Regions from separate parts of the Pseudomonas sp. P65(2024) genome, predicted to be linked through region 3. Evidence: riboswitches for the same ligand, from Rfam matches in the RefSeq annotation. Region 3 holds a riboswitch; each other region holds the start of a gene.
What was found. A riboswitch is a leader RNA that binds a small molecule or an ion and turns the genes downstream of it on or off. The one in region 3 is predicted to bind cobalamin.
Positions count from the first base shown of each region.

Region 1 (9,921 bases), 300 kb from region 3:
CTCCGGCACCCCACATGCGGTCCGCCGATTCGTAGCCGAGCCGCGAGCGGGCGAAAAAACTCGGCACGTCGTTGATCGTCGCCCCGGTGCGCGACTCGGTGAGGTTACGGGTCATGTCGGCCTGCAGGCTCCATTGGTCGTCGAGCTGGATACGTGCATCGGCCTCGAAACCCCGCATCTGCACTTGGCCCTGGCCGTTCACCCACTGGCTGCCGTCCAGGGTGATCAGGTCGGTGATCTTGCGCCGGAACACGGTGACGCTGACGCTGAATTCGCGCGCCAGCAGCAGGCCGTGGTAGTCCAGGCCAAGCTCGGCGTTGCGGCTCTTCTCGGGCTTGAGGTCGCGGTTGCCGATCTCGTCGCCGGGCTCGTTGACGAACAGCTGCTCGGCGTTGGGCAGCTTGTAGGCGCTGCCGTACTGGCCACGCAGTTGCCAGTTGTCGTTCAGGTCGTACAGCGAGGTAAGCATGCCGACGGTGGCGCTGTCGCCGCCGCTCATGGCCTCGTGGCGCACGCCAAGGCTCGGGTGCCAGTCCGGCAAGGCCTCGATCCTGGGCCGCAGCTGGGCATACAGCGCATTGGCCTGGGCCTTGTTGTCGTCGATCACCAGCACATCGTCCTGGCCCTTGAACCACTGGTTGTCGGAACCGAACACCAGCACATGGCCGCCGTCGAGTTCGGCCTTGCCCTCGGCCTGCACGCCCCAGTCGGTGAAACCCCAGTAGTCGTTGTGGTTGACCACGTTACGGCTGCCATCGTCACGGTTGTTGATGCGGGTGTAGCGGGTGTCCAATCGTTGACGTGGCCCTTGATGAAGTAGCTCAGGCGCTCGTTGAGGCGCTGCTCGAAGGTCGCCGTGGCGATCTGCTGCACGCGGTCATTGGTGGTCTTGTAGTTGTTCACTGGCCGGGCGAAATCAAGGTTGGCGTCGGTGTACTGGTAGAACAGTTCCAGCCGCGCATCGTCGCCGAAGGCCTGGACCGCCTTGCCGCCGAAGGTGGTCACCTCGTAACCGCGTTTCTTGTCGCTGACGTTGCCGCTGTAGTCGCGGTTGCGAAACGGCTGGTAGCCGTCGGAGACGTTGTGGCTGACATAGGCCAGCAGGCCCAGGTCGCCGAAGCCGTTACTGAAGATCCGCTCGACGCGGGCGTCCTTGCTGCTGCCGGCGAAGCTGTCCAGGCCCAGGTTGACCTCACCCGAAGCCTCGCGGCTCTGCGGGCTGCGGGTGACGATATTGATCACCCCGGCCACCGCCTGGGTACCGAATAACAGGCTCTGGCCGCCCTTGAGCACCTCGATGCGCTCCACCGCGTTGGCCGGCAGGGTGTCCAGGTACAGGCCGCCGTACAGGCGGTTGTTCAAGCGCACGCCGTCGAGCAGGATCAGGGTGTCGTCGTTACGCCCGCCGAGCAGCGAATAGGTGCCGTAGTCGAACGGGCCGTTCTTCGGCGCGACGTAGAAGCCAGGGATGAACATCTGCATCACCCGGGTGATGTCGGCGCCGGGGCCGGCGCGCTCGATCTGCTCACGGCTGACGATCTCGACCTTGCTGCCGTACTGGGCCATGGCGGCGACGTTGGTCGACTCCACCGAAGGCGCGACGACGATCTGCTGGTCGAGGACCAGGGGCGTGTTTTCGGCCAGTGCCAGGGGGCTGGCCAGGCATCCCAGAAGCAGGGTCCGGGCCTTGGGGGATAAACGTCGGGAGTGAATCACAGCAATCATGCTCTTCTCGAAAGTGACTTTCGCAGAAGCACGCAGGAGCACGGATCGCGCACACGCCAATACCGGCCCATGCCCGCCCACCGCAGGAGTTTGCCTACCACATTCCAGGCCGGTCTCCGGGCTCGCAAGACTAGACGCCTTCACCTTCCCATGGCGCATTGGCCACAGTGGTCTGTCGAAGGCATCACTTGCATACCGTTGCGGGGGCAGCACCGGACTCGTACCGGTTTCCCGTTTAACCCCATGCGCGGCGGCATGGGACACCTGAAATCGGTCGGCATCTGAACACCTGGGGCCCAGAGGCGTCAAGCCAGGCAGGCGTATCGTTTCGAATGCTTTTTATCGCAGGAACACTCTAGGCAGATGTGTCAAAAGTTGTAGAATCCGCACGCCCAACCCATTCCCTTCGAGCTTTGCCGATGAAGCTGGCCCGCCACACACGATCGCAAGTCGCCTGGGTGCTGTATTTCAGCATCTTGTTCGGCTCGTTGCTGTGCGCCATGGGCCATGGACAGATGGCAGGCTTGCGCCTGGCCGGCCTGGATGACGCCGCCTGGTGCGCGGCCGACAGCAGCGGCGTGTTCAAGGGCGACCAGGACATCACCGACCCGGTGCTGCCTGCCGGCGGCGACTGCGTGATCGCCAGCCTGTTCAGCGCCACCCTGCTGGCGGTGTTCTTCGGCCTGCTGGCCCTGCTCGCCGGGGAGTCGAGCAAACCCTTACCCAGACAACCCGCGCCGCCCCTGCCCAAGCAGCGCTGGCCCCTGGTCAATCCGCGCGCCTCCCCCGCTTCGCTTCTCGCGTTCTGACATCGCCACGCCCAAGTACTACTGCCTGATCGGCAGCGGGCGTGCGCCCACCGATTTCAGCCAGGAAGCCTTGCATGTTCCGCATGACCACTTTGGCGCTGCTCGTAGGCAGCGCAACCTGCGCCTGGGCGCAGGATGACACCCTGACCCTGCCCGCCAGCAACGTCACGGCCACCGCCGACCAACCCAAAGAAGCCACCACGCTCGATCTTGACCGCCCCATCGAAAGCGGCTCGCGGCTGAACCTCAGCGCCCGCGAAAACCCCGCCTCGGTCAGCGTTGCCGACCGCAAGACCATGGAGCGCATCGGCGCGCGCAACTTCCAGGACGCCGCCAACGCCCTGCCCGGGGTCAACGCCTCGGCACCGCCCGGCTGGGGCGGCTACGTGTCTTACCGTGGTTTCAACGGCGCCCAGATCAGCCAGTTGTTCAACGGCATCAACCTGCAGTACGGCGCCACGGCGCGCCCGGTTGGCGCGTGGATCTACGACCGCGTCGAACTGCTCGGCGGCCCCTCGTCGTTCCTCAACGGCAGTGGCGCGGTCGGCGGCAGCCTGAACATGATCACCAAACTGGCCAACCGCGATGAGGACAGCTTCGAAGGCCGCGTCAGCTACGGCCGCTACGACACCCTGGAAACCTCGGTCGGCTTCAACAAGGCGCTCAACAGCGGCGACGGCCCGCGCCACTACGCGCGGCTCGACTACAGCCGTACCAATACCAATGGCTACATCGACCGCCAGGAGAACGGTGCCGGCAACCTGGCCTTCTCGCTGCTCAGCGACATCAACGAGCAGCTCTCGCACACCCTGGCCATCGAGTACCTGGAAGAGAAGGAAGACAGCCCGTACTGGGGCACGCCGGTGTTGCAGCCGGCGGTCGGCACCCTGCACATCGACAAACACAATCGCTTCAACAACTACAACGTCGAGGACGGCCGCTACGAGCAGCGCACCCGCTGGCTGCGCTCGATCACCGACTACCGCATCGACGACAGCAACCAGCTGCGCAACACCTTCTACCACTACAACGGCCAGCGCGATTATCGCAACCTCGAGGTGTACCGCTACAACGCCAGCAACACCAACATCGCCCGCTCCGGCGGTTACCGCCAGCGCCACGACCAGGAGGTCAACGGCAATCGCACCGAATTGACCCATCAAGGCCAACTGTTCGGTCTGGCCAGCGACTGGGCGTTCGGCGTGGACTACAGCCGCAACCAGCAGACCGCCTATCCGCTGTCCAAAGGTGCCTTCGACATCATCGACCCGAATGGCTTCCAGCCCGACCACTTCCTCGACATCCCCGGCATGGACGCGCCGCGCGCCAAAGGCCGCAGCACTACCACCGACACCACGGCGGGCTTTGTCGAGAACCGCACCCGCCTGACCGACCAACTGTCGCTGATATCGGCACTGCGCTACGACCATATCGACTTCGACGTGGTCGACCACGTGAGCCGGGCCAAGCTGGACCGGCGTTGGGACGCCTTCACCGGGCGCCTGGGCCTGGTCTACGACCTGACGTCCAATGTCAGCCTGTACACCCAGTACAGCACCTCGGCCGAGCCGCCGGGCGGCTCGCTCACTGGCGCCTCGCTCAGCCAGGTCGGCGACTTCGACTTGAGCACCGGGCGCCAGGTGGAAGTGGGCAGCAAGTTCGACTTCCTCGACGGGCGCGGTTCGGCCACCGCGGCGGCCTACCGCATCGTGCGCAAGAACATCTCGGTGCCCTCCTCGACCGTGCCCAACACCACCGAGCAGGCGGGCCAGCAGACCTCCACCGGCCTCGAGCTGGCGGCCTCGTTCAAGGTCACGCCCAAGCTGCTGGCGGCGGGCAACTTCAGCTGGGTCAACGCCGAGTACGACGAGTTCAACGAGACCATCGGCGGCGTGGTGTACTCGCGCAAGGGCAAGCACCCGGTGAACATCCCCGACCGGGTCGCCAACCTGTGGCTGACCTACGACCTGGCGCCGGGCTGGCAGGTCGGCGCCGACGCCCGCTATGTGTCGTCGGTGTACGCCAACACCGCCAACACCGCCTGGGTGCCGTCGTACACCGTCTATGGGCTGTCCATGACCCACGACCTGGACAAGCACGTGCAGCTCAGCGCGCGGCTGCGCAACCTCACCGACGAGGTCTATGCGCGTTTCATCCACCAGACCAACACCCAGTACTACCTGGGTGAGCCGCGCAGCCTGGAAGTGGCTGTGCAATGGCGCTACTGATGGGCCTGAAGCGCCAGCTGTACCTGTGGCACCGCTGGCTGGGCATCGTCGCCTGCCTGTTCATGGCGCTGTGGTTCGTCTCCGGGGTGGTCATGCTGTATGTCGGCTACCCCAAGCTGACCCCGGCCGAGCGCCTGGCCCACCTGCCGGCACTGCCGGCGGGATGCTGCGCCGAACTGCCGACGCAGTGGGCGCAACAGCCGTTGAAGGCGCTGCGTCTGACCAGCCTGGGCGGGCAAGCACACTACCTGCTGGAACTGGCCGACGGTCGCCGCGTCACCCTTGATGCCACCAGCGGCGAGCCCCTGGTTCATGCGGATGCCGCCTGGGCCCTGGCCAATGCGCGGCAGTACGCCGGTGACTCGGCACTGGCCTATCAAGGCACGGTGGACGAGGACATGTGGACCCACTCCCGGGCCCTGGACGCTGACCGGCCCTTGCATCGGGTGCGGGTGGACGATGCCGCCGGCACCTGGCTGTACCTGTCCGGGCGCAGCGGTGAAGTGGTGCGCGACGCCACCGCGCAGGAACGCGCCTGGAACTGGGTCGGTGCCTGGCTGCACTGGCTCTATCCCCTGCGCGGCGGGTTCGGCTTCGACAACGGCTGGCGCACGCTGGTGATCGGCCTGTCCGTGCTCGGTACGCTGATGGCGATCCTGGGCATGGCGGTGGGCATCCTGCGCCTGCGGTTGCGCAAGCGCTATCGCAGCGGCTCGCGCAGCCCCTACCCCGGAGGCTGGCTGCGCTGGCACCACATCGGTGGGCTGTTGTTCGGTGGGGTACTGGTGTTGTGGGTGTTCAGCGGCTTGATGTCGATGCGCCCCTGGGGCCTGACCGACAGCCGTTCGCAGATCGCCCTGCAACCCGGCCCGCTGCACGCCGCCGACCTCAAGCTGCCGGTTGCCACCGCGTTGGCGCGGTTGCGCGAGGAGGCAGGTTTCAACACCGTCGAGTTGCAGTGGCAGCGCCTGGCCGACGTCACCTACATGGTGGCGCGTAATGCCAACGGCGACAGCCGTATCCTCGAAGACGGCGCGCCGCCGACCCGGGCGTTTGCCCGGCAACGGCTGCTGGCGGCCGCGCAGGCCATGGCCCCAGGCATGGCGGTGCAAGACGACTGGCAGAGCGCTTACGACTTCCACTACTTCGCCCGCGACCCGCAGAGCATGTACGGTTTCCAATCCCGCCCATTGCCCGTGCTGCGCCTGCGCTTCGATGACCCGGCCGCTACCTGGGTCTACCTGGACCCGGCCAGCGGCATGATGGTGGCCAACCATGACCGGGCGCAACGCACCGGGCGCTGGTTGTTCAACCTGCTGCACAGCTGGGACTGGCAACCGCTGCTGGCGCGGCCGCTGCTGCGTGAAGGGCTGATCATCGTCCTGAGCAGCGGTGGGTTGGTGATTGCCCTCAGTGGCGTGGTGCTGGGTTGGCGGCGTTTGCGCAGGACGCTTCGTTAACGTCACTGGGGCCGCAAAGCGGCCCCCTTCGCTCACCTTACAGGCTACCCCCGCTTCTTCTTCACCCCGCCCTGCCGGGCCTTGAACCGCGGATTGGACTTGCAGATCACATAGATCCGGCCACGACGCTTGACCACCTGGCAGTCACGATGACGACGCTTGGCTTGCTTGAGTGAGGACAGTACTTGCATAGGAACCTCCGGCTACGTAATAACATTACAATAACGCGAATCATTTTCATCTGCCAATCACTCCTCAGATCTCATTTCGCTATGGCGTCAGCGCATCGATAAATGCTACGTTATTACATATTATTTGGAGATCCCTTGTGAACCCTCGCGCACCGCTTCTGGCCGGCCTCACCCTGGGCCTGTTCGGCCAACCCCTCTCGGCAGCCCAACCCCTGCTGCTGGAAGAAACCTCGATCACCGACGCCTACCTCGAAGAACGCGCCGACGGCCCGGTGCAAGGCTACCGCGCCACCCGCTCGGCCACCGCCACCCGCACCGACAGCGATATCCGCGACACCCCGCAGAGCATCCAGGTGGTGCCCGCCCAGGTGATCAAGGACCTCAACACCACCCGCATCGACCGCGCCCTGGACTTTGCCGGCGGCGTGTCGCGGCAGAACAACTTCGGTGGCCTGACCTTCCTCAACTACAGTGTGCGCGGCTTCACCACCGGCGAGCTGTACAAGAACGGCTTCGCCATCAACCGCGGCAGCTACAGTTCCCCGGACACCTCCAGCATCGAGCGCATCGAAGTGCTCAAGGGCCCGGCCGCCAGCCTCTATGGCCGCGGCGACCCTGGCGGGCTGGTCAATATCGTCAGCAAGCGCCCCCAGGCCGAAACCTTCAGCACCCTAAGCCTGAGCGCGGGCAGTTGGGACCGCTACCGCACCGCCCTGGATGCCAACTCGCCGCTGGACAGCCAAGGCAATCTGCTGGGTCGGATCAACCTGGCGGTCGAGGACAACGGCAGCTTCCGTGACCATGTCGGCAGCGAGCGTCGTATCGTCAGCCCGTCCCTGAGCTGGCAGCTGTCGCCCGATACCCGGCTGCTGATCGACACCGAGTTCTCCCGCACCGAGTCGGTGTTTGACCGAGGCATTCCGGCAGTCAATGGCGAGATGGGCTCGGTCAAGCGCTCGACCTTTCTCGGCGAGCCCAACGACGGCAAGATCCGCAACGACAACCAGACCCTCGACGTGGCGCTGGAACATTTTCTCGACGACAGCTGGAAACTGCGCCTGGCCAACCATTACACCCAGGGCACGCTCAAGGGCAACAGCTCCGAGCCCCAGGCCCTGGTCGGCACGACGATCACCCGTTTCTATCGCGAACGTGATTTCGAATGGAACGACAACATCACCCAGGCCGAGCTGCACGGTCAGTTCGAATTAGGGGGCTGGCAACACCAGGCGCTGATCGGGCTGGAATACGAAAACTACCGCAACAGCCAGAAATACCCGCAAAGCGCGACCTCGGCGGGCTATGGCCTGGACATCTACAACCCGGTATACGGCAAGCCGAAGCCGGCCATCGCCCGGCCCAACGACTTCTTCGAGCACACCGAAAGCCATGCCCTCAATCTGCAGGACCAGATCGCCTTCACCGAGCGCCTGCGCGGGCTGGTGGGCGTGCGCCTGGAACGCATCGAACAGATTTCGCAGAACCGCGCCACCGGTGCCAGCGACAGCCAGGAAAAGGACGTCGCCACGCCGCGCGTGGGGCTGCTGTACCAGCTGACCCCACAGGTCGGCGTGTTCGCCAACGCCTCGACGTCGTTCAAGCCCAATACCATTGGCACCCAGGGCCAGGTCTACAAGCCGGAGAAAGGTCTGGGCTATGAGACCGGACTGAAGCTCGACCTGCTCGACAACCGCCTGGGCGCGACCATCGCGCTGTTCCATATCGACAAGGAGAACGTCATCACCACCGACGTGCTCGGCGACAGCGTGGCGGCCGGCAAGGCGCGCAGCCAGGGGCTGGACCTGCAGTTCAGCGGCCAACTGACCGACGCCGTACGGGTGATCGGCGCCTATGCCTACATCGATGCCGAGGTCACCAAGGGCGACGCGGCCCTGCCCAAGGGCAGCGACCTGCTGGGTATTGCCCGCAACAGCGGCAGCGTGATGGGCGTGTACGAGTTCTTGGACGGCGCTCTGCGCGGCTCGGACATCGGCGCGGCGTTCAACTATGTCGGCGAGCGTTCCGGCCAGGCCGGCAGCCACTTCACCCTGGATGCCTACAGCACGGTCGACCTGCTGGCGCACTACAAGGCCAGCGAACAGGTGACCGTGGGCCTGAACCTCAACAACCTGTTCGATCGCAAGTACTACGAACGCTCCTACAACAGCGCGTGGGTACTGCCGGGCGAACCGCGCAATGTCAGTGTGAGCCTGACGCTCAGCCTTTGACCCAGCACATGAAGGAAACTTCATGTTAGCCGTCAGCCCCTTGGCACCGGGGCCGGCGGGCATCGCGGAGCGGCGGGGCAACCGGCCCCGCCTTGAGCCGCCCTGCCCGCCCGCGTAGCATCGCGACCCCATCCGTAGCACCACGACGTCCATGCCCCAGCCCATTCCCCTCAAGGACCACGAAAAGGAAAAGCATCTGGTCAACCGCCGGCTGCTGGCCTGTGCCCTGCTGGTGATGAGCCTGGTGGCAGTGCTGGTGGGCCGGCTCTATGTGCTGCAGGTGCTGCAGCACGACCAGCAGAGCGCGGTATCGGAAAACAACCGCGTGCACGTGCTGCCGATCCCGCCCGAGCGCGGCCTGATCTATGACCGCAACGGCGTGGTGCTGGCCGACAACAAGCCCAGCTTCAACCTGACCATGACCCGCGAACGGGCCGGCGATCCGGCACGGGTGCTCGACAGCCTGGCGCAGATCCTCGGTCTGTCCGAGGACGACCGCCACCAGTTCGACAAGGACCTGCGCCGCGGACGCAAGCCGTTCGAGCCGGTGACCCTGCTGGTGGGCCTGAGCGAAGAGCAGATCGCCCTGATCGCGGTCAACCAGTTCCGCCTGCCGGGGCTGGAGGTCGAGCCGCAGTTCATACGCGAATACCCACTGGCCGAGCACTTCGCCCATTCGGTGGGCTACGTCGGGCGCATCAACGAAAAGGAAGCCAAGACCCTCGACAGTACCGCCTACCGCGGCACCCAGTCGATCGGCAAGACTGGTATCGAACGCTTCTACGAGAACGAACTGCACGGCCAAGTGGGCTACGAGGAAGTCGAGACCAATGCCCAGGGCCGGGTGATGCGCGTACTCAACCACCATGACCCGGTGCCGGGCAAGGACATCGTGCTGAGCCTCGACGCCCACCTGCAGCAGGCCGCCGAAAAGGCCCTGGGCGATCGGCGTGGCGCGGTGGTGGTGCTCGACCCGGCCAACGGCGACGTACTGGCGATGGTCAGCAACCCGGCCTTCGACCCCAACCTGTTCGTCAAGGGCATCAGCTACAGGCAGTACGCCGCCCTGCGCGACTCCATTGACCGGCCGCTGTTCAACCGCGTGCTGCGCGGGCTGTACGCACCCGGCTCGACGGTCAAGCCCGAGGTGGCCATCGCCGGCCTCGACAGCGGCGTGATCAGCCCCGCCAGCCGGGTCTTCGACCCCGGCTACTACGAGCTGCCCAACTACGACCACAAGTACCGCAACTGGAACCGCACGGGCGATGGCTGGGTGGACA
Region 1 is NZ_JBLIYX010000003.1:370,571-380,491, reverse strand. Features, by position in the region: partial or broken gene AC25MA_RS07165 (TonB-dependent receptor plug domain-containing protein) at 1-1,725, opposite strand, end outside; cobalamin riboswitch at 1,816-2,008, opposite strand; gene AC25MA_RS07160 (DUF2946 family protein) at 2,145-2,534, shown strand; gene AC25MA_RS07155 (TonB-dependent receptor) at 2,609-4,762, shown strand; gene AC25MA_RS07150 (PepSY domain-containing protein) at 4,768-6,222, shown strand; gene ykgO (type B 50S ribosomal protein L36) at 6,267-6,413, opposite strand; gene AC25MA_RS07140 (TonB-dependent siderophore receptor) at 6,551-8,641, shown strand; gene mrdA (penicillin-binding protein 2) at 8,793-9,921, shown strand, end outside.
Region 1: it holds a riboswitch for cobalamin, as region 3 does, so the genes downstream of both, AC25MA_RS07165 (TonB-dependent receptor plug domain-containing protein) here and AC25MA_RS05690 (TonB-dependent receptor) in region 3, are expected to answer to the same signal.

Region 2 (9,921 bases), on a different contig from region 3:
CCGCGAAAGGCTTCAGATCAGCTGCCTGGAGGGGCAGGGCGAGCACGGCGAGAGCCAAGAGCAGGGCGCGACGCATAAATTCTCCTAGGATCGAATCAAGTGACCGCTGGCCGCCAGCGGCTGGCCATCCAGTAATGCACCCTGTCCGCCCAGACGCAAGCGTCCTTCGGCGAACCAGCGCACCGCCAGCGGGTAGATCTGGTGTTCCTGCAGGTGCACGCGCTGGGCGAGCGTCTGCGCGGTGTCATCCGTTGCCACGGGCACCACAGCCTGTACGACCAGAGGCCCGCCATCGAGTTCCTCGGTGACGAAGTGCACGCTGCAGCCATGCTCGACGTCGCCCGCCTCCAGCGCGCGCTGGTGGGTGTGCAGGCCTTTGTACCTGGGCAACAGTGACGGGTGGATGTTCAGCAGGCGGCCCTGGTAGTGGCGCACGAAATCGCCACTGAGGATGCGCATGAAACCGGCCAGCACCACCAGGTCGGGCTGGAAGCCGTCGATCAGCGCCATCAGCGCCGCGTCGAAGGCTTCGCGCCCGTCGAACCCGGTGTGCGACAACACGGCGGTTTCGATGCCGGCGGCCTTGGCACGTTCCAGGCCGTAAGCATCGGCACGGTTCGAGATGACCGCGCGGATGCGTGCCGGGCTGTCGCTGGCGTTGTTGCTGTCGATCAGTGCCTGCAGGTTGCTGCCGGAGCCCGACAGCAACACGACTACATTGCAGGGCATCAGTGTGCCTTGAGGTTCTGCAGCTCGACCTGGGCGGCGCCTTCGGCGGCCACGTCGATACGGCCAATCACCCACGGTTGCTCGCCTTCGGCGCGCAGCACGTTGAGGGCATTGTCGACCTGGTCCTGAGCCACGCAGATGACCATGCCCACGCCGCAGTTCAGCACGCGGTGCATTTCATGCTCGTCGACGTTGCCTTTTTCCTGCAGGAAGTCGAACACCGCCGGACGTTGCCAGCTGGCCACGTCGACCACGGCCTGGGCACCCTTTGGCAGTACGCGCGGGATGTTGTCCAGCAGGCCGCCACCGGTGATGTGGGCCATTGCCTTGACAGCGCCGGTCTGCTTGATCAGTTGCAGCAGCGGCTTGACGTAGATGCGGGTAGGCGCCATCAGCAGGTCGGCCAGCGGCTTGCCGTCGAGCTGGGTGTTGTCGATGTCGGTGCCGGAAACCTCGAGGATCTTGCGGATCAGCGAGTAGCCATTGGAGTGCGGGCCGGAGGATGGCAGCGCGATCAGGGCGTCGCCGGTGACCACTTTCGAGCCGTCGATGATCTCGGACTTTTCCACCACGCCGACGCAGAAGCCGGCCAGGTCGTAGTCTTCGCCTTCGTACATGCCAGGCATCTCGGCGGTTTCACCACCGACCAGCGAGCAGCCGGCCAGTTCGCAACCGGCGCCGATGCCGGTGACCACGGTGGCGGCCACGTCGACGTTGAGCTTGCCGGTGGCGTAGTAGTCGAGGAAGAACAGCGGCTCGGCGCCGCATACAACCAGGTCGTTGACGCACATGGCGACCAGGTCCTGGCCGATGCTGTCGTGCTTGTTCAGGTTCAGCGCCAGGCGCAGCTTGGTGCCGACGCCGTCGGTGCCGGAGACCAGCACCGGCTGCTTGTAGCCGGCCGGGATCTCGCAGAGGGCGCCGAAGCCGCCCAGGCCACCCATGACTTCAGGACGTGCGGTGCGCTTGGCGACGCCCTTGATGCGTTCGACCAGTGCTTCGCCGGCGTCGATGTCTACACCGGCGTCTTTGTAGCTCAGGGAGGGTTGCTTGCTCATTGATCCAGGCCTTTAGGAGGGAGGGATTCAGAAAAACGACCGGGACGGCCAAGGCCGGTTTCAGAAACGGCGGCTGCCTGTACGTCACTGGTCTGCGAAGGCGCGCGATTTTATCAGGGTTGCCCCAAGGCGGCCATCCTCAGGCCGACGGGCAGGCGGGAAATCTGGGCAAAAAACCGTGTTTCACCCCCTGTGACTGGTTGGCGCGCCGGTGCCTGTATAAGGTATAGGCATGGCGACCCACGCAACGGGCCGGCAACGCGGAGTATTTGCCGTGGTTGCGCGGTCACAGCCGACAGGCAAGGGCGTGTCGCCCCAAGGTCATCTGGACAGGAATCCTCAATGCGTCTTCTCAATTTCCTCGCTGGCGCCTGCCTGGTTGTGGCCGGCACCGTCGCCCAGGCCGAAACCATCTCTGGCTTGTATCAGGTGCGCGAGCCTGTCGAAGGGCAGGGCAGCGAAGCCCGCGCCCAGGCGACCGGCAAGGCCCTGGATACCCTGGTGCTGCGCCTGACCGGCGATCCCAAGGCGGTGCAGAACCCGGCATTGGCCGCGCTGCGCAAGGACCCGCAGCAGATCATCAACCAGGTCGGCACCGAAGCCGGGCCGCCGGAGTCGGTGCTGGTCGAATTCGACCCCGGCAGCACCGAGCGCGCCCTGCGCCAAGCTGGCCTGGCGCTGTGGGGCAGCAACCGGCCGTCGATTCTTGGCTGGTGGCTGAATGACAGCGTCGAGGGCAGTAGCCTGGTCGGCGATGGCCAAGCTGTCGCCGAACCCCTGCGCCGGGCCGCCCAGCACCGCGGCCTGCCGTTGCGCCTGCCGTTGGCCGACCTGCAGGAACAACTGGTGGCCAATGCCAAGCTGCTCGAAGGCAACGACCCGGCGCCGCTGCGCGAGGCCTCCGAGCGCTATGGCGCCGATGCGCTGCTGGCGGTGCACGCCCATGAAGCCGACGGCAAGTGGCAGGGCAAGTGGCAGTTGTGGCTGGGCGACCAGCGCGAGCAGGGCAGCGCCGAGGGCGCCGACCAGGCGGCCCTGGCCGATGCCGTGCTGCTGGCGGTGAGCAACCGCCTGGCGCCGCGTTACGTCACCCGTCCCGGCGCCAGCAGCGAGCTAGAGGTGCAGGTCCAGGGCATGAACCTGCAACGCTACGCCGAGCTCAGCCGAGTCCTGGAGCCCTATGGCGCGCGCCTGCAGATGGCCGATGGCGGCACCCTGACCTACCGCGTCAGCGGCAATCGTGAGCAACTGCGCGCGCAGTTAAGTCTGGCCAAGCTCCAGGAACTGCCTGCCGAGCCCGTGCCCGCGACACCTGCGCCAAACACGCAGGACCCGGCCGGCGCCACGCCGCCGGCCACCGCCGCCAAGCCGTTCGACGGCTTGCGTTTTCGCTGGTAAGGAGTGGCTGAATGACTGACCTGCGTCGCTGGATCTGGCTGGGCGCGGCTTTTGTGATTGCCGTGCTGCTGTACTTCCTGCACAACATTCTCTCGCCGTTCCTGGTGGGCATCCTGCTGGCCTACCTGGCCGACCCGCTGGTCGACCGCCTGGAACGGTTCGGCCTGTCGCGCACCTGGGGCGTGGTGGTGGTGTTCAGCCTGTTCACCCTGATATTCCTGGCCCTGCTGCTGGTGCTGGTGCCGATGCTGGCCAAGCAGTTGCTACGCCTGTACGAACTGGCGCCGCAGATGCTCGACTGGCTGCAGCATGTGGCGCTGCCCTGGGTGCAGAGCCGCCTGGGCCTGGCCGATGGGTTCTGGAAATTCGACAAGATCAAGGCCGCCATCGGCGAGCACATGGGCCAGACCACCGACATCGTCGGGGTGCTGCTGTCCCAGGCCACTGCTTCGAGCCTGGCGTTGATTGGCTGGCTGGCCAACCTGGTGCTGATCCCGGTGGTGGGCTTCTACCTGCTGCGCGACTGGGACCTGATGATAGCCAAGCTGCGCAGCCTGCTGCCACGTCAACGCGAACCGCAGGTAGTGGGACTGGCCGGCGAGTGCCACGAGGTGCTGGGGGCGTTCGTGCGCGGGCAGTTGCTGGTGATGCTGGCGCTGGGCGTCATCTATTCCACCGGCCTGATGCTGGTGGGCCTGGAGCTGGGCCTGCTGATCGGCATGCTCGCGGGGTTGGCGGCGATCGTGCCGTACATGGGCTTCATCATCGGCATCGGTGCGGCGCTGGTCGCCGGGTTGTTCCAGTTCGGCGGCGAGCTCTACCCGATGCTGGGCATCGTCGCGGTGTTCATGGTTGGGCAGGCGCTTGAAGGCATGGTGCTGACACCGCTGCTGGTGGGCGACCGCATCGGCCTGCACCCGGTGGCGGTGATCTTCGCGATCCTGGCCGGCGGCGAGCTGTTCGGCTTTACCGGCGTGTTGCTGGCGTTGCCGGTGGCGGCGGTGATCATGGTGCTGCTGCGGCATGTGCATGACCTGTACAAGGAATCGGACATGTATGCCGGGGAGATCGACCCCGACCTATGATCAATCGCGGGGCAAGCCCGCTCCCACGCTACCCTGGCAGAGGCTATAACGTGGGGGCGGGCTTGCCCCGCGATGCTTGTGAAACAGTGCAACTACTTGATTTTACTTGCGCTATTCCCCTCGCCGATTGTGCCGTCCGCGCTGCGGGTATAGACTTTGCACACTGTTCATCAAAGGCCCCCTGTGGTCCCCGCGACCGCCCGCGAGCATGAAACCGATCCAGTTGCCCCTGGGTGTGCGTCTGCGCGACGACGCCACCTTCATCAACTACTACCCCGGCGCCAATGCCGCGGCACTGGGCTATGTCGAGCGGCTGTGCGAAGCCGACGCCGGCTGGACCGAAAGCCTCATCTACCTGTGGGGCAAGCAGGGCGTGGGCCGCACCCACCTGTTGCAGGCCGCCACCCAGCGTTTCCAGCAGTTGGGCCAACCCGCTGTCTACCTGCCCCTGGCGCAACTGCTTGATCGCGGCGTCGAACTGCTCGACTACCTCGAACAGTACGAGCTGGTGTGCATCGACGACCTGCATGTGATTGCCGGCAAGGCGGACTGGGAAGAGGCGATGTTTCACCTGTTCAACCGCCTGCGCGACAGCGGCCGGCGCCTGCTGCTGGCGGCGTCCAGTTCGCCACGGGAACTGCCGATCAAACTGGCCGACCTCAAGTCGCGGCTGACCCTGGCGCTGATCTTCCAGATGCGTGGGATGTCCGATGAGGACAAGCTGCGCGCCCTGCAACTGCGTGCCTCGCGCCGTGGCCTGCACTTGACCGACGAGGTCGGCCACTTCATCCTCACCCGCGGTACGCGCAGCATGAGCGCGTTGTTCGACCTCCTCGAACGCCTCGACCAGGCCTCCCTGCAGGCCCAGCGCAAGCTGACCATCCCGTTCCTCAAGGAAACCCTCGGCTGGTAGCCCTGAGAACACGGTGCCAGAGCATCAAAACGGAAAAGTCACATCTTTTTCGATAAAATTTGCAAATGGGTCCGATAGAAGGCATAGTTTCCCCCTTCTAAAGGACTACAGACACGGTCGTGCCCATGCTGAAGCGCTTCGCACCCCTCGTGCCACTTGCACTTGTCACCCTTCTTTACGGCTGTGCCTCCACCGGCCCGGTCGCACCCTCGCAGGACCACCGCGTGGCCGCCGAGCAATCGGTCAAGGCCAAGGCTTCCGCCTCTTCCGTATTCACCGAGGAAGAGCTGGCCAGCGAAGACGACCTCGACGCCTTCTCCAGCAACGGCAAGCCATACCAGCTGCCTGTGCTGGCCGACAGCATTCTCGAACGCGGCATGGCCCTGATCGGCACCCGCTACCGCTTCGGCGGCACCTCCGAGAAGTCCGGCTTCGACTGCAGCGGTTTCATCGGCTACCTGTTCCGCGAAGAGGCGGGCATGAACCTGCCGCGCTCGACCCGCGAGATGATCAACGTCGACGCGCCCAAGGTCGCCCGTAACAAGCTCAAGCCCGGCGACCTGCTGTTCTTCAGCACCAACGGCCGTGGCCGCGTGAGCCATGCCGGCATCTACCTGGGTGACAACCAGTTCATCCACTCCAGCAGCCGCCGCAGCGGTGGTGTGCGTATCGACAGCCTGGGCGATCGCTATTGGAGCAAGACCTTCATCGAGGCCAAACGCGCGCTCGCCATGGCGCCGACCACGATCTCGCGCAATTGATTTGATATCAAAATGCTGTAACCTCGCACGGCGGCGTAGCTGAAAAGCTCGCCGCCGTGCGCATTTACAGAAAGCGTCTAATCTAAATTCTCAACTCTTTTTACCTTCGGCCGTGGCCGTCGGATTTTCGACAGGACGTTCGCATCATGGCGATGTTGGCGCGCTTCGCATTCTTTTCCCTGGTGGCCCTGCTTGCGGCCTGCTCCAGCCGTGCACCTGCGCCGGCGCCCACGCCCAAACAGCCGATGGTGTTCAATCAGGCGCCTTCGTCGCCTGCGGCCGACGATGTATTGTTTCGCGCCATCGGCCTGGTGGGCACACCGTATCGCTGGGGTGGCAATACACCGGATGCCGGGTTCGATTGCAGCGGCCTGATCGGCTATGTCTACCGTGATGCGGCGGGTATCAGTCTGCCACGCTCGACTCGCGAGATGATCGTCATGCGCGCGCCAAATGTGGATATCAATTCGCTGCAGTCGGGTGATCTGGTGTTCTTTGCCACCAGCGGCGGGTCGCAGGTCAGCCATGCCGGCATCTACGTCGGTGAAGGGCGCTTCGTGCATGCACCGTCGACGGGCGGCACCGTGCGCCTGGACTACCTGTCCAACAGCTACTGGGCCAAGGCCTACCTCCAGGCCAAACGGGTGCTGCCGCCGGGGCATCTGGCGCAGAATCCCTGATACCTACCGGCGCGGGCAGGGTATGAACTTGGTCCAGTATTGCCTGGCTGGCATCAAGCCTGTTTGAGCAGAAGCGCCACTCCGGGATAGTACTGCCCCAGTTCGTTGTGCAGCTTGCGGTAGGCATACGGGAAGTACCAGGCAAGCGCACAGGCCGTGTGCTTCTGCAGATCGTCCACCAGGTCCTGCAGTTCCTCGGGGCTGGCATGCTGGCCGGCCTTCCACGGTGTGACGAACAGTGCCCCAGCCTTGAGTTGGCTGCCATAGGCGATCGGCTTGGCCAGGGCGGCGGTTTCCTGCAGGGCCGCTGTCAGGTCGAGGCGAGCGATGCGCGGCCAGCGCTGGCCAGCGTGCAGGTACAGCGACTCCTCGGCGCTGCTGATCGACAGGTCGCAGCGCCCGTCGCGCTCGCCCTCGTCGCGCTGTTTCTTGCTCATGTGCCGTTCCAGCGCCACCAACTCACCCTGCCAGGCTGCAGCGGCGAGCAGGCCGACGTTGCTGGCTGTGCCGTGCCAGTAGGGCGCCTCGTTGTCGCCCTGCAACTGGTTGAAGCGGTCGATGCAGTCGACCCAGCGCTCGAGGGCCGGGCGCAGGAACTCCAGGCGCGGGTTGTTGATCATCAGGCCTTGCATGCTGCGCTCTCCTTGTCATTGTGATCCGGGTTGGCCGGGTGATGGCTATGTGATATCACTGCTCTGAGTGTGGCACAAGCTGGTGAATCGGCCATTGATCCAGGCCAGATCGGCCCTCGCTCGATTGACGCTCCCGGTGCAACCCTCTAACCTTCGCGGCGTGCTTCAGGTGCCCCGCGAGCTGCGGTTCGGCAGGGTGAAACTGGGAAGCCGGTGGGCGCCAGTAGGCGCGAGTCCGGCGCTGCCCCCGCAACGGTAGATGAGTCGACGGCTACGCAAGGCCACTGGATGTCCATGTCCGGGAAGGCGCGTAGCCAGGGCCTGCGCCCGCTCATGAGCCCGGAGACCGGCCTGTCACTGCCAAACGGCATCACGGAGGGTGATGCGCGGTGCGATGTGGCCCTTGCCATGCCTCCTGCGCGCTCCTCGTCTGCCTGCCTTTTACCTGTCGCCGCCGCTGCGACAGCCTGCGGAGACCCCTGATGAGCGAATCCATCGAACGCGACGAACGTCACCTGGCGCGCATGCAGCGCAAGAAGGCGATCATCGACGAGCGCATCGCCAATTCCCCCAATGAATGCGGCCTGCTGCTGGTGCTGACCGGCAACGGCAAGGGCAAGAGCAGCTCGGCCTTCGGCATGCTTGCCCGCGCCCTTGGCCATGGCATGCAGTGCGGCGTGGTGCAGTTCATCAAAGGCCGCAACAGCACCGGCGAGGAGCTGTTTTTCCGCCGATTTCCCGAGCAGGTGCGTTATCACGTGATGGGCGAGGGTTTTACCTGGGAAACCCAGGACCGCCAGCGCGACATCGCCGCTGCCGAGGCCGCCTGGGCGGTGTCGCGGCAGTTGCTGCAGGACCCCTCTATCCAGTTCGTCGTGCTCGATGAGCTGAACATCGCCCTCAAGCACGGCTACCTGGACCTCGACCAGGTGCTATCGGATATCCAGGCGCGTCCGCCGATGCAGCATGTGATCGTCACGGGGCGCGCTGCCAAGCCGGAGATGATCGAACTGGCCGACACCGTCACCGAGATGGGCATGCTCAAGCACGCCTTCCAGGCCGGTATCCGCGCGCAGAAGGGCGTTGAACTGTGAGTGAGTCGCGCCAGTGTCCCGCCGTGCTGATCGCGGCCCCGGCCTCGGGCCAGGGCAAGACCACGGTCACTGCCGCCCTGGCCCGCCTGCACCGCAACCTCGGGCGCACGGTGCGGGTGTTCAAGTGCGGGCCTGACTTTCTCGACCCGATGATCCTCGAGCGCGCCAGCGGTGCGCCGGTCTACCAGCTCGACCTGTGGATGATCGGCGCCGAGGAGAGTCGCCGCCTGTTGTGGGAAGCGGCGGGCGAGGCCGACCTGATCCTGATCGAGGGCGTGATGGGCCTGTTCGACGGCACGCCGTCGAGCGCCGACCTGGCGCGCCACTTCGGCGTGCCGGTGTTGGCGGTGATCGACGGCACGGCCATGGCCCAGACCTTTGGTGCCTTGGCTCTAGGCCTGGCGCGCTACCAGCCCGACCTGCCGTTCGCCGGGGTGCTGGCCAACCGGGTCGGCAGCCTGCGTCATGCGCAACTGCTCGAAGGCAGCCTGACCGAAGGCCTGCGCTGGTACGGCGGGTTGTCCCGCGAGCGCGGCATCGAGCTGCCCAGCCGTCACCTTGGCCTGGTCCAGGCCAGCGAGTTGAACGACCTGGATGCACGCCTGGATGCCGCCGCCGAAGCCCTGGGCGCCAGTTGCGATGCCGCGCTGCCGCCACCGGTCCGTTTTGCCGAGCCTGAGCCTGTGAATGTGACTGCGTCGCTGGCCGGGGCGCGCATCGGTGTGGCCCGTGATGAGGCCTTCGCCTTCACCTATGGCGCCAATCTTGACCTGCTGCGTGGCCTCGGTGCGCACCTGGAATTCTTCTCGCCGGTGCATGACCGCGAGCTACCCGTGGTGGACAGTCTCTACCTGCCCGGCGGCTACCCCGAACTGCATCACCAGGCGCTGGCCGCCAACGCGCCGATGCTGGAAGCGATCCGCGCCCATCATGCCGCCGGCAAGCCGTTGCTGGCCGAGTGCGGCGGCATGCTCTACCTGCTCGACGCGCTGACCGACGTGGCGGGCGAGCGCGCCACGCTGCTGGGCTTGCTGCCGGGCGAGGCGACCATGCAGAAGCGCCTGGCGGCCCTGGCCCTGCAGGCGGTCGAACTACCCGAAGGCACCCTGCGAGGCCACACCTACCACCACTCGCTGACCAGCACGGAGCTTGCGCCGATCGCCCGCGGCCAGAGCCCCAACGGCGGTCGGGGCAACGAGGCGGTCTATCGTCTGGGGCGTCTGACCGCCTCCTACGTGCACTTCTACTTCCCCTCCAACCCCGACGCGGCGGCGGCGCTGCTGCGACCATGAGCCGACACGCCTACAGCGAAGCCGAACGCCAGGCCATCTACCGGGCCATTGGCGAACGCCGCGACATGCGCCATTTTGCCGGGGGCGAGGTGGCCCCCGAGTTGCTCGGACGCCTGCTCGCCGCCGCCCACCAGGCGCCCAGCGTAGGCCTGATGCAGCCGTGGCGGTTCATCCGTATCAGCCAGCGTGCCTTGCGCGAGCGGATCCAGGCGCTGGTGGAGCAGGAGCGGGTGCGCACCGCCGAGGCCCTGGGCGAGCGCTCCGATGAATTCATGAAGC
Region 2 is NZ_JBLIYX010000010.1:132,939-142,859, reverse strand. Features, by position in the region: gene AC25MA_RS15565 (DUF3108 domain-containing protein) at 1-76, opposite strand, end outside; gene purN (phosphoribosylglycinamide formyltransferase) at 85-729, opposite strand; gene purM (phosphoribosylformylglycinamidine cyclo-ligase) at 729-1,787, opposite strand; gene AC25MA_RS15550 (DUF2066 domain-containing protein) at 2,130-3,185, shown strand; gene AC25MA_RS15545 (AI-2E family transporter) at 3,197-4,270, shown strand; gene hda (DnaA regulatory inactivator Hda) at 4,479-5,183, shown strand; gene AC25MA_RS15535 (C40 family peptidase) at 5,309-5,944, shown strand; gene AC25MA_RS15530 (C40 family peptidase) at 6,091-6,624, shown strand; gene AC25MA_RS15525 (hypothetical protein) at 6,678-7,256, opposite strand; cobalamin riboswitch at 7,407-7,625, shown strand; gene cobO (cob(I)yrinic acid a,c-diamide adenosyltransferase) at 7,739-8,350, shown strand; gene AC25MA_RS15515 (cobyrinic acid a,c-diamide synthase CobB) at 8,347-9,642, shown strand; gene bluB (5,6-dimethylbenzimidazole synthase) at 9,639-9,921, shown strand, end outside.
Region 2: it holds a riboswitch for cobalamin, as region 3 does, so the genes downstream of both, cobO (cob(I)yrinic acid a,c-diamide adenosyltransferase) here and AC25MA_RS05690 (TonB-dependent receptor) in region 3, are expected to answer to the same signal.

Region 3 (9,921 bases):
TTCTGGGCAACAGTGCCTTCGCCGTAGAACCCCTGGCCCAAGGCTACCAGCTGGCCTCGGCCAAGACCCCGGGCGAAGGCAAGTGCGGTGAAGGCAAGTGCGGTGCCGGTGGCAAGGCCACGCAGAGCGAGGGCAAGTGCGGCGAAGGCAAGTGTGGCGCCAGCGCCAAGGCCGGAGCCGAGGGCAAGTGCGGTGAGGGCAAGTGTGGCGACGCCTCATTCGCCCGCACTGACAGCAACCGCGACGGCAAGGTCTCCCGCGAGGAGTTCCTGGCCGTGGCCAAGGACAGGGTGGCAGACTTCGACAAGATCGACCGCAATCACGACGGCTTCATCTCCGAGCAGGAGGCCCACGATCACCTGGCGGCGATCTACAAGGCCAACGGCAAGGCCATGCCCGACGGGCTGTTCAGCCATCTGACCGGCCAGTCCTGAAGCGCCTCGCGGGGCCAGCCCGCTTCCACGATGTCATGTGTGGGAGCGGGCTGGCCCCGCGCTGCCGTTCAACGCCCCAGAGAGCCTGCAATCATGCCCCAACCTAAATTGCACACCGGCCTCGGCCTGCGCCGTGGCCTGCTGCCCGACTTGCTGACGATGGAGGCGGGCGCGGTGGACTTCCTAGAGTGCGCCCCGGAAAACTGGATCGGCGTCGGCGGCGCCTTTGGCCAGGGCCTGGCGCGCCTGGCCGAGCGTTTTCCCATCGCCTGCCACGGCCTGTCGCTGTCACTGGGCGGCACCGCGCCGCTGGATCGCGGCTTTCTCGAGCGCACCCGACAGTTCCTCGACCACCACCAGGTACGGATGTACAGCGAGCACCTGAGCTACTGCAGCGACGATGGCCACCTCTACGACCTGATGCCGATCCCGTTCACCGAAGAGGCCGTCCACCATGTGTCCGCACGCATCCGCCAGGCCCAGGACATGCTTGGTCGGCGCATCGCGGTGGAGAACATCAGCTACTACGCCGCGCCGTACCAGGCGATGCCCGAGCTGGACTTCGTCCGCGCCGTGCTCGACGAGGCCGACTGCGACCTGCTGCTGGACGTGAACAACGTTTTCGTCAATACCTGCAACCATCGCTACGACGCCCGCGCCTTCCTCGCCGGCATACCCCAAGAGCGGGTGGTGGGCATGCATGTGGCCGGTCATTACGATGAGGCCCCGGACCTGAAGGTCGACACCCACGGCGCGCCGGTCAAGGAGGACGTCTGGGCGCTGTTCGCCGACGCCTGCCGGCGTTTCGGGGCGCAGCCCACCGTGCTCGAGCGCGATTTCAACTACCCGCCGCTGACCGAGCTGCTGGCCGAGACGGCGCGTATCCGCAGCCTGCAATATGCCCACGGAGTGCCCGGCCATGACTGAGACCCTGCGCACCCAGCAATTCACCTTGGCGCGCCACCTGCGCGACCCGGCCGCCAATCCGCCGCCGCCCGGCATCGAGGCACGGCGTCTGAAGGTCTATCGCGAGCTGTTCCATGGCGCCATCGAAGGACTGCTGGCCGGCAGCTTCCCAGTGCTGCGCCGTACCTTGGGCGATCAGCGCTGGCATGCGCGGGTGCGCGATTTCTACGCCCATTACCGCAGTCAGACACCGCTGTTCACCGAGGTTGCCGAGGCGTTCATCGACTACCTGCAGGGCATCGAGCCCGATGCCCCTTGGCAGCTGGAACTGGCGCACTATGAATGGATCGAGGCGCAGCTGTACCTGAGCGACGCCGAGGACCCGCCGCACGACCCGGACGGCGACCTGCTCGACGGCGAGCCACTGTTGTCGTGCGTGGCGCGGGTGCTGGCCTACCGTTGGCCGGTGGAACGCATCGGCCCGGAGTACCAGCCAGGCGAGGCGCCAGCGCAACCCACCCTGTTGCTGGTGTACCGCGACGCCGACCTGCAGGTGCGTTTCGCCCGCCTGGCGCCGCTGGCCTGGCAATTGTTGGTGGGCCTGCCGGGCAGCGGGCGCGAGCGCCTGCGCGCGTTGGGCGAGCAGCACCAGCAGGCGGGCCTGGAGCTGCTGCGCCAGTTGCGCGGGCAGGGCATCATCGTTGGCACCCGCCGAGGCAACAGGGGGGCTGTCAGGCCACTGGAATCAGTGGATCGGCCGCCGCCAGCGCCGTCGCCCGATCCGCGGCCGGCGGAAAGATCCACACCGAGTTGATCTGCTGCTTGAGCTGCTTGGCCTCGGCCGTGTCCGTCGGTGGCGAGACGGTGCGCTCCCAACCCTCGGTGTACACCGCGCCCCAGGCACCGAGGTCGAGGCAGGTAACATACTTGGGCTGGCTGTAGATCATCGGCGCCACGCCGATCAGCTCGGCGGCGGCGTTGTTGCCGGCGTAGCGGCCCAGGGGGATGGCGTGCTGGCAGGACATCACGGCAAAGTTGCCAACCTCGTCGCAGGCCTGCTCGGCCAGCCGCTCGACCGTCAGGCGCGGGTCGCCCAGGTGCTCGTTGAGCCACAGGTGCAGGGCCTCGAAGGCGGCGCTGTCCTCGCCCTGGGCCTTGAGCAGTTCGCTGAACTGCGCCTGGCCGCCGGGGCGCTTGAGGAACACCACCAGCTCGCGGGCCACCTGCATGGCCACCTCGCGGCCACAGTCGGCCTCGACCAGGGCCAGCGCCAGGTCGATGCCGGCACTGACCCCGGCCGAGGTCCACACTTGGTCCTGTTGCACGAAGATCGACTCGGCGTCCACTTCGATGGCCGGGAAGCGCCGGTGCAGCGCATCGCACATCGCCCAGTGGGTGGCGGCCCGGCGTCCGTCGAGCAGCCCGGCGGCGGCCAGCAGGAAGGTGCCGCTGCACACCGAGGCGGTGCGTCGGGCGCGTTGGGCGGCCTGGGCCAGCCAGGCAACCAGCTCGGCATGATCGGGGAGGGTGCGGACGATCTCCGGCGCGCCGGGCACCACCAGGGTGTCGAAGGGTTCGCGCAACCAGGGCGCCAGTGGCTCGGTACCTACCGCCAGGCCCTCGGCGGTCGGCACCAGGCCGCCCTCGAGGCTGGCGGTGACCAGGCGGTAACCTGGCAGGCCGCGGGCGGCGCGGGCCTTGGTCGCGGCCCAGAAGACCGTCTGCGCGCCGGTGAGGTCGAGCAGGCCCATCTGCGGGTAGGCGAGGAACAGCAAGGTGCGCGGCTGATCCAGGGCGTGCACGGGCGGGTTGGGGCTCGGCGGGATGTCGGTCATGGCACGCTGCTTGTGATGAAGGCGTAGGCCCTAGTCGAGCAGGTGGCACGGTGCTGATCAAGCACCGTGCGACGAACGCTGGAGTCCGCCTCAGAAGCGGTAGTCGACCGTGGCGAAATACGAGCGCGGCGTGCCCAGCAGCCATTGCTCGCCGCTGTAGCTGGACTGGGCGTACTGGCGGTCGAACAGGTTGTTCAACTGCAGGCCCAGGCGCACGTCGGGCAGCACCTGCCAGCCCAGGTTGGCATCGACCACGGTATAGCCCGGCACGCGCTGGTCGTTGGCCGCGCTGGCGCAGCGCTCATCCACGTAGCGCAGGCCGATGCCGGCATCCACGGTCTGGCCGAAACCTTTGCTCAGCCACAGGTTGGCGGTGCGTCGCGGCACGTCCTGCGGACGGTTGCCGGCGCGGTCGTGGACCGTGCCGTTGTCGCCTTCCTCGAGAAAATCATCGTACTTGGCCCGCACCAAAGCGGCATTGGCCGAGAGCTGCCACTGGTTGCCCAGCGCCAGTTCCAGGCTGGCCTCCAGGCCGTCGGAGGTCTGCTGGCCGGCCTGCTGGCTGTCGTGGGTGAGCGGGTTGTACACCGGCAGCTTCTTCTTGACGATGTGATAGGCCGCCAGCGTCCACTCGCCACGGGTATCCCAGAAACGTTGCTTGAGGCCTACCTCGGCCTGCTTCGCTTCGGTCAGTTCCAGGCGCTTGTCCGGGCGCTGGGTGAGCAGGTCGCCGACGCCGTCCTCGCTGGTCGAAAACTGCCCATACAGCGACAGGTCGTCGGTGACAGCGAACACCAGGCCGGCGCGCCAGTTGCCGCCCTGCAGGCTGCGGTCGCTGCGGCTGTTGTTGGCCAGGTCGTCGCGGTCGATGTGATTCTGGTCGCGGCGAATGCCGGTGACCAGTGCGAGGCGGTCGGTCAGCTGGGTGCGGTTTTCGGCGAACAGGGCGAAGGTGTCGACCTTGGACAGCGTTTGTGCGCGGGTTGGGCTGAGGCTATGGAAGCCGCCCGGAGCCGGATGCCACGGGTCGAGCGGGTCGCTGCCGCCATCGCGGTAGGGCCAGTTGCTGTCGACGTTGAAGCGGATGCGGTTGTACTCGGCGCCGACCACGGTTTTGCTGTCCAGGCCGAACAGGCCATGGTCGAAGGTGAAGCTCTGGCGATCGCCGAGCTGCTCCTGGTTATGGCGAATCTCGAGGAAGCTGCCGCGCTGGATCACGCCGTTGGCGGCGTCCCAGGTGTAGGACTCGGCATTGCGCCACTGGCGGCGGCTCTTGATGTAGTACAGCTGGTTGCTGGCACTGACGCGGTCGCTGAGGGTCCAGTCGGTGGTCAGGCGCGTCCACTCGTCGTGGTAGCGCTGCTCGTCGTTGCTGACGTTGTAGTTCTTGCGCCGCACGCTGCTGCGCAGGTGCCCATCGATCAGCGGGGTGCCGTAGTAGTTGGCCGGTTGCGCATCGCCGCGTTCGTGGGCGAGGGTAAAACTCAGGTCGTCGCTGGCATCGAAGCGCAGGGCGGCGCTCAGGGCCAGGCTGCGCGAGTCGGTGCGGTCGACCCAGCCGTTGCCGGCCTGCTGGTTGAGGGTCACGCGGTAGCTCAGGCGCTCGCTCAGGCTGCCGCCGCTGTCCAGGCCCAGCTGCTGGCGGTCCCAGGAGCCGTAGCCCAGACGCAGGTGGTTGCGGATCTCGCCAGCGAACGGCTGCTTCGGCACCACGTTGACCACCGCGCCGGTAGCGCCTTCGCCGTACAGCACCGAGGCGGGGCCGCGGATCACGTCGATGCGCTCGACCATCCACGGATCGACCGGGAAGGTCAGGGTGCCGGCACCGGCGTACAGGCGCGAGCCGTCGAACAGGGTCATCACCGAACTCTGCCCGGTGAAGCCGCGGGCCGACAGGCCGGTGCCGCCGTCGCCCGGCGTGCCGATGAAGGTAAGGCCCGGCGAGCGGGTCATGGCGTCCTGCACGGTGAGGTTGTTGCGCTGCTGGATCTGCGCCTCGGTCAGGCTGCTGGTGCTGGCCGGGGTGTCCAGGGCGCTGAGGTTCAGGCGCGAACCGGTCGGGGACGGGGTGGCCAGGTCGATGGCCTGTGGCTCGCGGGTGTCGGTGATTGCCGTGGAGGGCAGGGTGAAGGGCGTTACTTCATGATCGTCGGCCAGCGCCGGCAGGGACACGGCCAGGCAGGCCGCCAGGGTGTGAAGCTTGTTGATTCGGGACATGTCGTTCCACTGCTGCAGGAAGAAATGGATCCCGGTGGAAAACACGCAACGGTCAAGCGCACGCAGGCGCGCACGCGGATACCGGCCTGCGCCCGCCCACCGCGGGTTGCCAAGTAGCGTCTCAGGCCGGTCTCCGGGCTTGCGAGGGGCATGAAGCCTTCACCTTCCCATGCGTGCGCACAGTGGTCTGTCGAAGGATTCACTCGCTTACCGTTGCGGGGGCAGCGCCGGACTTGTCGTGACAACGACGCACCGGCTTCCCGTTTCACCCTGCGCACGGCGGCGCAGGACACCTGAAACTGGCGCGCATCTGACCATTGAACGGGCAGTGAGTCAATCGTTCGAGTGGGTGGGGAAACTGTGACGGACAGGGCGGTTTAGAGCGGTTTGCCAAATTTTTTCGAACTTTTGCCAAGCCCGTTGTCTCGAACCGGTCGTTCGCCATTCATTCACGTCATGGAGACTTTTGCGAATGTTTACCCGTAACCTGCTGCGCCACGCCTGCCTGCTTGCCCTGCTCGGTGCCCCTCTGGCTGCCACGGCGGCACCGAGCACCGACCCGCTGTTCACCCTCGGCTTGCTGGGGTCCTACGACAAGTTCAAGTTCGAGGGAGGAAGCGAATCGGACAAGGAACACATGGGCCAGGGCGGTGTGTTCGCCACGTTCGGCAACAAGATGACCGCCGAATCCGGGTTCATCTACCAGATCGGTGCCGAGGCCAAGTATGGCAAGAAGAACGACAACAAGCTCAAGGAAGCCCAGGCCGACCTCGACCTGGGCTGGCGCGCCGCACTGGATGCGCGCAACTTCGTCGACCTGACGGTGGGCGGCGGGTACAGCTGGACCCGCTTCGAGCCCGAGATCAACGATCTTGATACACGGCTGACCTACAAGTCGCCGTTCGCCAAGGCAGCGCTGGGCTACAACCACCAGTTCGACGCGTCGACCCTGCGCGTGGAGGTGGGCGCGCGCCACACCATTGATGGCCGCGCGCGGCTCAAAGTCGATGATTTCGGCAGCGACAGCGTCGACATGAAGGACCGCACCAATCCGTATGCGGAGGTCACGCTGCTGATGAACCAGCAGGGCGGCATGCCGGTGCAGGTGGGGGCGTACTACACCCGTACCGAATACAAGCTGGACGAGGATACGCCGGTGGCCGACAACACCAAGCTCAAGCGCGACGAGTTTGGGGTGAAGGTGGGGTTGGCGTTCTGATCGGTTGAGCCTGCGCTGATTCCGTCGCGGGGCAGGCCCGCGATGGATTCAGCTGCCTCTTATCGCCCGCGTCGGCGCGACACCCGCGCCTCGATGTTCTTGCGCCCGATCAGCAGCGCCGGTTTTTCCACGACCGGCTCATCGGCCAGCCACTTGTACATCACCAGGCAGTCCACCAGGCCCAATTCGGCATGGCGGTATGCCTTGGGCAGTCGCCCGACGGTCTCGAAACCGAGCTTGTGCCAAAGCGCCACGGCCACCTCGTTGCTCGCTACCACCGAGTTGAATTGCAGGGCCAGGAAGCCCTCCTGGCGCGCCAGCTTCTGCGAGTGCTCGCACATCAGCCTGGCCACGCCCCGGCCGCGTGCCTGTTCGCAGACCATGTAGCCGCAGTTGCCGACATGTCCCCCGGGGCCGGCGGCATTGGCCTTGAGGAAGTAGGAGCCAAGCAGCACGCCGTCTTCATCGGCCACCAGTGTGCGCAGCGGGGTTTCCAGCCACAGCCGGCGCGCCTGGTCGAAATCCAGGGCGGGGTCGAAGGCGTAGGTCTGGCGGGCCTGGACGATGGCCTGGAAGGTCGGCCAGAAGCGCTCGAAGTCTTCCGGGGTCATGGGGCGGATCTGGATCATGGTGGTTCCTGCACGGGCTGAGGCGCCAAGTCTGGGTGTCGCGGCGCCCGCGCGCAAGGGCGCCCACGCCGCAACCTGCTCAGGCGTCGGCCTTGCCCACGGCGTCTAGCGCCCTGGCCGAGTAGACCAGCGCGGCGCCGGCATTCATCGCCACCGCCACGCCCAGGGCCTCGGCAATCTCTTCGCGGGTGGCGCCGTGCTTGACCGCCTGCTGCGAATGCACGGCGATGCAGCCGTCGCAGCGCGTGGTGACCGCCACGGCCAGGGAGATCAGCTCGCGGGTCTTGGCGTCCAGGTGGTTGGTCTTGGCCCCGGCGCCGCTGGCGGTCATGTAGCCGGCCACGGTATCGGGAGAGAGTTGCTTGAGATCGCCGATGCCGGCCATCAACTGCTTACGGTAGGCGTCCCAGTCCATCATGCTCATCGTCTTCACCTTGTCAGGTTGGCAACAGGAGCTATCAGGCTAGTCGATGTTTGGCGGGGGATGAGGCGTAGGTGATCTTGGTAGAAGCGGCCTTGCGGCCCTTTCGCGACACACGGCCGCTCCCACAGGGGCGTGGGGCGGCCGATAGACAGTGGCAGGTCAGATATAGATGAACACCAGCACCAGCGCCGCGACCACCGCCCACTTCTCCAGGTAATAGCGGGTGCGGTTGCGTTTCTTCATCGCCTTGCCGCGCTCGCGGATCTTGTAGATGCGGGTGAACAGGCGGTTGATGCCGCCGGTCTTGTCGCTGGCATCGTTGGGCGCGGCGGCGGCGGCCATGACGTTGCGGCTGAACCAGCGGTTGAACGCTGCGGCCCAGCGGTACTTGAGCGGGCGCTCGACGTCGCAGAACAGGATGATGCGGTTGTGCTCGGTGGTGTTGGCCGCGTAGTGGATGTAGGTCTCGTCGAACACCACGCCCTCGCCGTCACGCCAGGAGTACTTCTCGCCGTCCACGTCGATGTAGCAGCCATCGTCGTTGGGCGTGTCCAGGCCCAGGTGGTAGCGGTAGGAGCCGGCGTACGGGTCGCGGTGGCGCACCAGCTTGGCGCCCGGCGGCAGGGTGGCGAACATCGCCGCCTTGACCGTGCCGATGCCGGCGAGCAGCTCGGTGGTGCGTGGGCACAGGGTCATCGCCGAGGGATGGCTCTCGCCGTACCACTTCAGGTAGAAGCGCTTCCAGCCGGTCTTGAAGAACGAGTTGAAACCGACGTCGTCATAATTGTCGGACTTTTTGATCTCGCCGGCCTGCAGCAGCTGCTGGCCTTCCTTGCGGATTTCCTGCCAGTGGTCCTGCAGCACCTGCAACTCGGGGAAGGCGCTGACCGGCAGGTACGGCTTGGCCGGATGCTTGGAGAACAGGTAGAGGAAGGCGTTGACCGGGGCCAGGAAGCTGGAGTGGTCGCCCAGCTGGCGTGTCAGCTTGTGACGAACCCGACCGCGCAGGTGAACATAGGCGATCGAGAGGACGAAGATCAGTACGAGTGCAATTTTCATGGACGATTACTTGTCGAAAAATGGCCATGCGCCATGGCGTAAGCCCGCCAGCATAAACAATCGTGGCGTGGGTTTGTACTTATTGTTACGTCTTGTCTGGCCGACTTAGGTGCAATGGCTGACAGGTTGCGCAAACGATTCAACAGTTTATGTAGCTGTTTTGCGTGGGCAGAACGCTACACTCGATGACGCGAACCGTTACCAGGGAGACTCCAATGGTCCAGGATCAGCGCCCCAGCGGCGCGCCGTTCAAACGGTTGTTCTTCGCCTTGCCGGTCAGCGACGAACAATGCCGCGCCCTGGCGCAGTGGCGTCGAAGCCTGAACCTGCGCAGCGGCAAACCGGTGCCAGCGGAGAATTTCCACGTCACCTTGCTGTTTCTCGGTGACGTGGACGCCGAGCAGGTGCCGGCGATCTGCTCGGCGGTCGATCAGCTCAGGCGGCCGGTCGCACCGCCACGCTTGCTGCTCGACCGTCTGCAGGTCTGGCCACGGGCCAGCGCGCTGGTGCTGGAGGCGCAGCAGGCACCCGCAGCGCTGCTGCAACTGGTGTATGGCCTGCAACAGGCGCTGTTGCCCCTGGGCGTGGAGGCGGCAAACCGTGAGTACCGCCCGCACCTGACCCTGGCCAGGGACTTTCGCGGCCAGCCGCCGGAGGCCGGCACGGCGCCGGAATTCTTCCTTGCCGCGCGGCACTTCACGCTCTACGAATCGCGCAAGGGCCGTTACTGGCCCTTGGCGCAATGGCCGTTGAGCGCGTGAGCGGCGATCACAACTCAGGCGTGTACTTGACCGAGAACATCACGGTGCGCGGCTCGCCGTGGTTGTTGCTGCCGTTGAGCTGGTTGAAGCCTGCCCGGTGGCATATCAGGCCGCAGCTTCCTGGCCTTCGAACAGGGTCGATCCCAGTTGGCGGGCTTGCGGCAGAAGGCTAGCGGGGGCTGCGCCTTCACTGTCGGTGAACAGGGTCGAACTAATGACCCGGGCACCGCAGTAGTCGAAAATGCCGTGCTCGATCTGCACGCGCATGGCCTCGCCATAGCCATGGCGCTCGAAGGTGCCGGCATCGGCGCCGGCCACGCCGACCAGGTGCGCGGTCATACCGTGCAGCAGCTTGGTAGTGGCGCCGTCGGCGGCCTGGTCGAAGGCCCAGCCGTTGCTGAACACCCGCTCGACCCAGCCCTTGAGCAGGGCCGGCA
Region 3 is NZ_JBLIYX010000003.1:68,196-78,116, forward strand. Features, by position in the region: gene AC25MA_RS05670 (HvfA family oxazolone/thioamide-modified RiPP metallophore) at 1-434, shown strand, start outside; gene AC25MA_RS05675 (HvfB family MNIO-type RiPP peptide maturase) at 528-1,361, shown strand; gene AC25MA_RS05680 (HvfC family RiPP maturation protein) at 1,354-2,154, shown strand; gene AC25MA_RS05685 (GlxA family transcriptional regulator) at 2,072-3,175, opposite strand; gene AC25MA_RS05690 (TonB-dependent receptor) at 3,266-5,392, opposite strand; cobalamin riboswitch at 5,500-5,704, opposite strand; gene AC25MA_RS05695 (outer membrane beta-barrel protein) at 5,865-6,611, shown strand; gene AC25MA_RS05700 (GNAT family N-acetyltransferase) at 6,671-7,240, opposite strand; gene AC25MA_RS05705 (carboxymuconolactone decarboxylase family protein) at 7,320-7,664, opposite strand; gene lpxO (lipid A hydroxylase LpxO) at 7,824-8,723, opposite strand; gene thpR (RNA 2',3'-cyclic phosphodiesterase) at 8,939-9,484, shown strand; gene AC25MA_RS05720 (NAD(P)H-dependent oxidoreductase) at 9,590-9,921, opposite strand, start outside.